DNA from 2 places in the Burkholderia sp. THE68 genome. Region 2 is predicted to be linked to the other one. Evidence: riboswitches for the same ligand, from Rfam matches in the RefSeq annotation. Region 2 holds a riboswitch; the other holds the start of a gene.

Region 1 (3,208 bases), on a different replicon from region 2:
GCCTCGCCGTGACGCACGCTGTCTTGCAGCTTAAGCAATTCCGACGCCAGCGAAAGCGCCGCCATCACTGCGATGCGATCCGTGCCGCGCACGTTGCTTGCATTGCGCACCTTGTTCATCTCGGCGTCGACGCGCGCGACTGCTTCGCGCAACGCGCCTTCCGTTTCCGGCGAGCACGCGAGGCGATACGGCTGCCCGAGAATGGAAACTTCGATCTGCGTGTTCGTCATGCCTTCTCTCCCTGATGATGTTCGCCGTGCAATTCCGCTTCAGTTGCTTCCTGGGAATCGGCTTCGAGGAGATCGAGTTGATTGTCCGCTTCGGCATGTTGCGCGGACTTCGCACGCGGCAGCTTTTCGAGAATCGCGTTGAGGCGCACTTGCGCGTCGTCGATTTTCGCGGAGAGCGAGTCGCGTTCGGATTGCAGCGTGTCGCGTTCTTCACGCACCTGCTCGAGTTCGGCCTGCACGTTCGCGTGATCGGCGCGCAGCTGTTCGAGTTGTTCCTGCAGCGCTTCGCGCGCCTGCTTGTGGCGCTCGCTGATCTGGATCAGCCGGCCGATATTTCCTGACAGTGATTCGAGTTCGTTGAGCATGTGCTGCGTCCTCTAAAGACCTCGCATTTTAGCGCGGTTCAACGGAGCTTCCGATAATTGTCTCGTTTCGAGACGTAACAGCATGCGATCTCGCGCTTAATCCATCGAATCAAGCGCATGTCGTCATGCATTCGTGTGCAGATAAACGCGAGCGCCGATGCTTCGCTCGTTGAGGACAGGCCCGGCTGTTTCTCGTTAGATTCGTCATGCGCCGCGCCAATCTGTCCGCGCCGTTTTCTTGACGGCCCCAACCCGCGCTCCTACACTTGCCGCACTTTTGGTGCTCGCATCCGCGGATCTCGCGGATGCAGTCAAACGGGAAACAGGGAGCGAAGTCCCCGAAGTTCAACCGGGACGAGCCAACCTGTGCTGCCCCCGCAACGGTAAGCGACCGCAACGCAAGTTGCAAGTCGTCTCATGCGCGTTTTTGCAGCGCGAGCGTGTCGAATTTCATCGCACGGTCGCGACTGCAAGAAACGTGTCGACGCCACTGCGCACGAATGCGCGGGAAGGCGAGACGATCCGTCGCCAGCCCGGATACCGGCCAAGGCTCGACGCATCGGCGCATATCGCGCGATGCGTTCGTCGCGCATCGTCCTCGCGGGGAGCGGGGTCGCGCTCACGCTCCACGGGAAAGCTTCACACCATGTCATCGCCTCTGGGCGCGCTCGCCGCGCTCATTATCTTGCCGCTCGCCAGCACCGCGCACGCGGCCGACGACTCATCGCAAACGCTTGCGCCGGTCGTCGTCACCGCGACGCGCGCGCCGCAGCCGCTCGCCGAATCGATCCCGCAGACGTCGGTGTTCGACGAACAGGACATCGCCGACACCAATGCCACTGACGCGCTCGGCCTCGTCGCGCTCGCACCCGGCGTGCAGGTCACGCGCAATGGCGGACCGGGCGCGAACTCGGGTCTCTTTATACGCGGCGCGGCGTCGTCGCAATCGCTGGTTCTGATCGACGGCGTGCGCGTCGAATCGGTCTCGCTCGGCGCGGCGCAGTTGTCGCAACTGATGCTCGACCAGATCGGGCGCGTCGAAGTCGTCAACGGCAATGTATCGGCGCTGTATGGTTCGAATGCGATCGGCGGCGTCGTGCAGATTTTCACGAAGGAAGGCGAGCCGCATCCGCCGCGTTTCAGCTTCGAGGCCGAGTACGGCAGCTATCACACGCAGCGTCAGTCAGCGGGCGTGAACGGCGCGCTCGACAAGGACGGCCGCACGACCTTCAGCCTGAACGTTTCGCGCGAGAAGACCGACGGCTTTTCGTCGCTCGATCCGGCCATCGCGCCGGGCGCGAATCCGAACGCGAACGGCTATCTGAACGAGAGCGTCGCGGCGACGCTGCGGCACCAGTTCAGCGACAAATGGGACGCGGGCGTGCGCTTCCTGCAATCGAACGGCATCAACAGTTTCGACGATGCCTACGGCCAGCCCGCCGACATCAACGAAACGCACGACCGCGTGCGCTCCGCGTCCGTGTTCGCGAACGGCAGGATCACCGACGACTGGACTACGCATTTCATCATCGGGCAGGGACAGGACCGCGCGAATATCGAGCAGAACGGCGTCTATACGAGCCGCTTCAACTCGGAGAACCGTCAATACACCTGGCAGAACGATGTCAGGATCACCGAGGCGCACAAGTTGCTCTTCGGTTACGAGCATCTCGATCAGACGCTCGATTCCGATCAGTTCAGCGCGCCCGATCGTCACGTGAACTCGGTGTTCGTGGGCTACGTGGGGCATATCGGCGCGAGCGATGTGCAGGCGAATTTGCGTCACGACCAGTATTCCGATTTCGGCGGCGCGAACAGCTACTATCTGGGCTACGCGTACAACTTCGATACGCACTGGAAGGCGAGCGCGAGCTATTCGGCATCGTTTCGCGCGCCGAGCTTCGACGACCTCTACTATCCGTTCAGCGGCAATCCGTCGATTCGGCCGGAGCGCAGCCATTCGGTGGAGGCAGCGTTGCAGTACGCATCGAATGCGCTCGGCGTCGCGCGCGTCACGCTGTTCCAGACGCGCTATTCGAATCTGATCGACTATGTGTCCGATGGCGGCTTCTACTATGTCGCGCAGAACGTCGGGCGCGCGAAAGTGCAGGGCATCGAGGGATCGTGGGCGGGCCATGTCGGCGCAACGGATGTGCGCGCGGGCGTGACGTTCCAGAATCCCGTCGACGAAACGAATCACCAGGACCTGACGCGCCGCGCGCGGCATTTCGCGACGCTCACCGCGCATCGCACGATCGGGCGCTGGCGCGTCGGCGGCGAGTGGATCGTGAGCGGAGAGCGCAGCGATTACGATTCGACGCTCGCGGGATATGGCATCGTGAATCTGTCGGCGCGCTACGACATCTCGAAGTCGTGGTACGTCACGGCGCGCATCGACAATCTGTTCGACAAGGACTATGAACTCGCGTACTCGTACAACACGCCACGACGCGGCGCCTATGTCACGCTCGGCTGGCATCCGTCGTGAGCGGCGTCGTGAGCGGCGTCGTGAGTCGCGTCGTGAGTCGCGTCAGTGAGCGCCCGCGCGCGATGAACGCGAGTCGCGCGGCTGCGATCTGGAGCGCGCTCGGCATTGCGGCGCTCGTCGTGCTC
Region 2 (3,208 bases):
GAAAGTAACCAAAGAAACAGCTTGAGACGCCCGCGGTCATACGCAATTTGGGTATCCTTCTCCTCGCTCGTGGCGTCTGTAGCGAGTGCCCTCGTAGGCCTGATCGGGCGTGGACCGCGCACGGTCTGACACATCGCGCCGCGTGCGCGACTGGTTCAGCACCAAATGGCTCCGGCCCGCTTCGCGGCCGATGGGTGCATCGGGTCTGCGTGTGCTTCTGCGTTTCTCTTTTCTCGTCGGTTTCCCTTGTATACCCAACGGCAGCGCGTAGCGCTGTGCCGGAACTGTTTCGTGCTGAACCAGCGTCTTTTGGGTACTAGCTCGTCAGACCGTGCGCGGTCCAAGCCCGGTCAGGCCTACGAGGGCACTCGCTACAGAGCCCACGAACAACGAGAAGAACACCCAAATTGCGTGTGACCGCGGGCGTATCAGGCTGCTTTCTTTGGTTACTTTCTTTGCAGCAGCAAAGAAAGTGACTGCCGCCCCGCACAGGGGCAACGCCAATAGACCGACATGATAACGGGATCCGGCAAAAGCCTATGAATCTTTTCCAGCAAGCGAGCCCATCCACGCGTTAATTCTGCGCTAACAGACGGAGTGCATCATGCCAACAAGCAGTCAGGCAATGAAGCAACCACCGACATCGGGAGCAAGGAAATGGACGCGATCTACCTATATCTGGAACTCGTAGCGCTGGCGATTCTCGCCTGGCTGTGCCGCGACAAGCTGATATCCGTCGTCGCCAAACCGGCGGCCGGCAAGGACGCCCCCCGCACGACCGTCAAGTCGCGCCCGCGCAGGACTCGCGCGCCAGTGCGATCGCGACGGTTACGCCACAACCGATCGTCTTTGGCACGATGAGCGTGCGCGCGTTGCCCGCGAGCAGCGCGCATGGCTCGCATACGCCGTCCACGTTCAGATGCTTCTCCGCGTGTTGCGAAATCACCGTGCGAGGCGCCTGCGCAATTTCATCGGCGCGATAGAAACACAACGGCAAACCATGACGCTCGCAGAACGCGAGCAAACCCGCTTCTTCCCGCTTCGCGTCGATGCTCGCGACGATCGCGATATCGCCGAACGCATGCGTACCGAGCGCCATCCGCACGGCGTGTTCGATCGCATCCGCGCTGACGCCGCGCCTGCATCCAATTCCCACCGCGAGTCGCGCGATAACGGATTCCATGTCGATCCGAAGCGTGTGAAATTTAAAAAAGCGCGCCAACATTAACACAGCACGTCGCGCGCGCGGCCCTTCCATTCTTGACGCTCGTAGCCGCCGGGCCTAGACTTTCACGCAGTTTTTGGTGCTCGCGCGCGGATTCTCTCGCGCGCAGTTAAACGGGAAGCAGGGCGCGTTCCATTCCGCCGATCGAACGGACGTCAACCTGCGCTGCCCCCGCAACGGTAAGCGATGCCCCGGTATGTGCGATGTTTTCATCGCATGTATGGGGAGCCGGCTTCGAGGCCACTGCGCGTGTAACGCGCGGGAAGGCGAAGCGGCGTGGTCGTCAGCCCGGATACCGGCCAGACTTTCAGAAGGATCGCTGCCGCGGGGATGCGGCGCGGTCCGTGATCCATCGAAGCGTGTGTTTCCTTTTTGTCCAGCAGCGTTGCCACGCATCGCGCGACACGAAGCGCACGCACCTGAAAAGCCACGGAGCTACGATGCAAACCCGCAAGATCCCCGTTACCGTCGTGACCGGTTTTCTCGGCAGCGGCAAGACCACGCTGATGCGCCATATCCTGTCCAACGCGCAAGGAAAGCGCATCGCGGTGATCGTCAACGAGTTCGGCGAACTCGGCATCGACGGGGAAATCCTCAAGGGCTGCGGCATCGGCTGCGACGATGAAGCCGGCTCGAAAGACCGCAATCTGTACGAACTCGCCAACGGTTGCCTCTGCTGCACCGTGCAGGAAGAGTTCTATCCGGTGATGGAGCAGCTCGTCGAGCGGCGCGACAGCATCGATCACGTGCTGATCGAAACGTCCGGACTCGCGTTGCCGAAGCCGCTCGTGCAGGCGTTCAACTGGCCGTCGATCAAGAACGCCTTTACCGTCGATGCGGTCGTGACCGTCGTCGATGGTCCCGCTGCAGCAAGCGGCCAGTTCGCGGCGAATCCCGTTGCCGTCGATGCGCAACGCAAGGCTGATCCGAATCTCGATCACGAATCGCCGCTGCACGAATTGTTCGAGGATCAGCTTGCGTCGGCGGATCTCGTCATCGTCAACAAGACCGATCTCATGGATGATGCAGCGCTGCGAAAGGTCGAAGCGCTCGTGCGTCCGGAGATTCCGCCCGAAGTGAAGATCGTGCCCGCGCAGATGGGCAAGCTCGATGTGCATACGCTGCTCGGGCTCGAAGCGGCATCGGAAGAGACCATTCATCTGCGGCACGATCATCACGGCGCGCCCGACGATGAAGGCCACGCCGATCATCACCATGACGAGTTCGATTCGATCGTCGTGCATGGCGAGGTCGAATCGCGCGAACAGGCGATCGCCGCCTTGCATGCGCTCGTCGAGCATCACACGATCTATCGCGTGAAGGGCTTCGCGGCGCTGCCGGGCGCTGCGATGCGGCTCGTCGTGCAGGGCGTCGGACGACGTTTCGACAGCTATTTCGATCGCCGCTGGGAAGCCGGCGAAGCGAAGACGCAAAGCCGTTTCGTGCTGATCGGCGAAGACCTCGAACGCGATGCATTGCAGCGCGCGTTCGATGCCGCGCTCGCGGGCACGCCGGCGCAGGTCTGACGCGATGCATCTGCTTCGCACCACGCCGGGAGGCTTCGTCGACGATACGCAAGGCGTGATGCGGATCGAGCAGACGCGCGCGCCGATCGTCGTGCTCAGTTCCGCCGACACCACGCTCGCGTTGCTCGCGAGCGTATTTCCGCGCCTGGAAGCGGGCTTTCCCGAAGTGCGGCTCGCGAATCAATCGTTTCTGCGTCAGCCCGCATCGGTCGATTTCTACGTCGACGATGTATTGCGTCACGCGAAGGTCGTCATCGTCGATCATCTCGGCGGCGAATCGTACTGGCCTTATGGTATCGAGCGGATCGTTGCGCTCGCGAAAGAGCGCAAGCAGATGCTCGTGATGTTCTCGGGCGATCTCGCGGAAGACCCGAATCTGACCGCGAAAAGCACGGCGGACGCGGCGTTCTGCCGTGAGTTGTCGCGCTATCTGCGCGAAGGCGGCGCGCGCAACGCG

What was found. A riboswitch is a leader RNA that binds a small molecule or an ion and turns the genes downstream of it on or off. The one in region 2 is predicted to bind cobalamin.
Region 1: it holds a riboswitch for cobalamin, as region 2 does, so the genes downstream of both, BTHE68_RS03010 (TonB-dependent receptor domain-containing protein) here and cobW (cobalamin biosynthesis protein CobW) in region 2, are expected to answer to the same signal.

Annotation. Positions count from the first base shown of each region.
Region 1 is NZ_AP022315.1:632,627-635,834, forward strand. It holds gene BTHE68_RS03000 (cell division protein ZapA) at 1-230, opposite strand, end outside; gene BTHE68_RS03005 (ATPase) at 227-595, opposite strand; cobalamin riboswitch at 856-1,158, shown strand; gene BTHE68_RS03010 (TonB-dependent receptor domain-containing protein) at 1,242-3,083, shown strand; gene BTHE68_RS03015 (FecCD family ABC transporter permease) at 3,146-3,208, shown strand, end outside.
Region 2 is NZ_AP022316.1:913,244-916,451, reverse strand. It holds gene BTHE68_RS17795 (cobalamin biosynthesis protein) at 782-1,183, opposite strand; cobalamin riboswitch at 1,286-1,543, shown strand; gene cobW (cobalamin biosynthesis protein CobW) at 1,666-2,751, shown strand; gene cobN (cobaltochelatase subunit CobN) at 2,756-3,208, shown strand, end outside.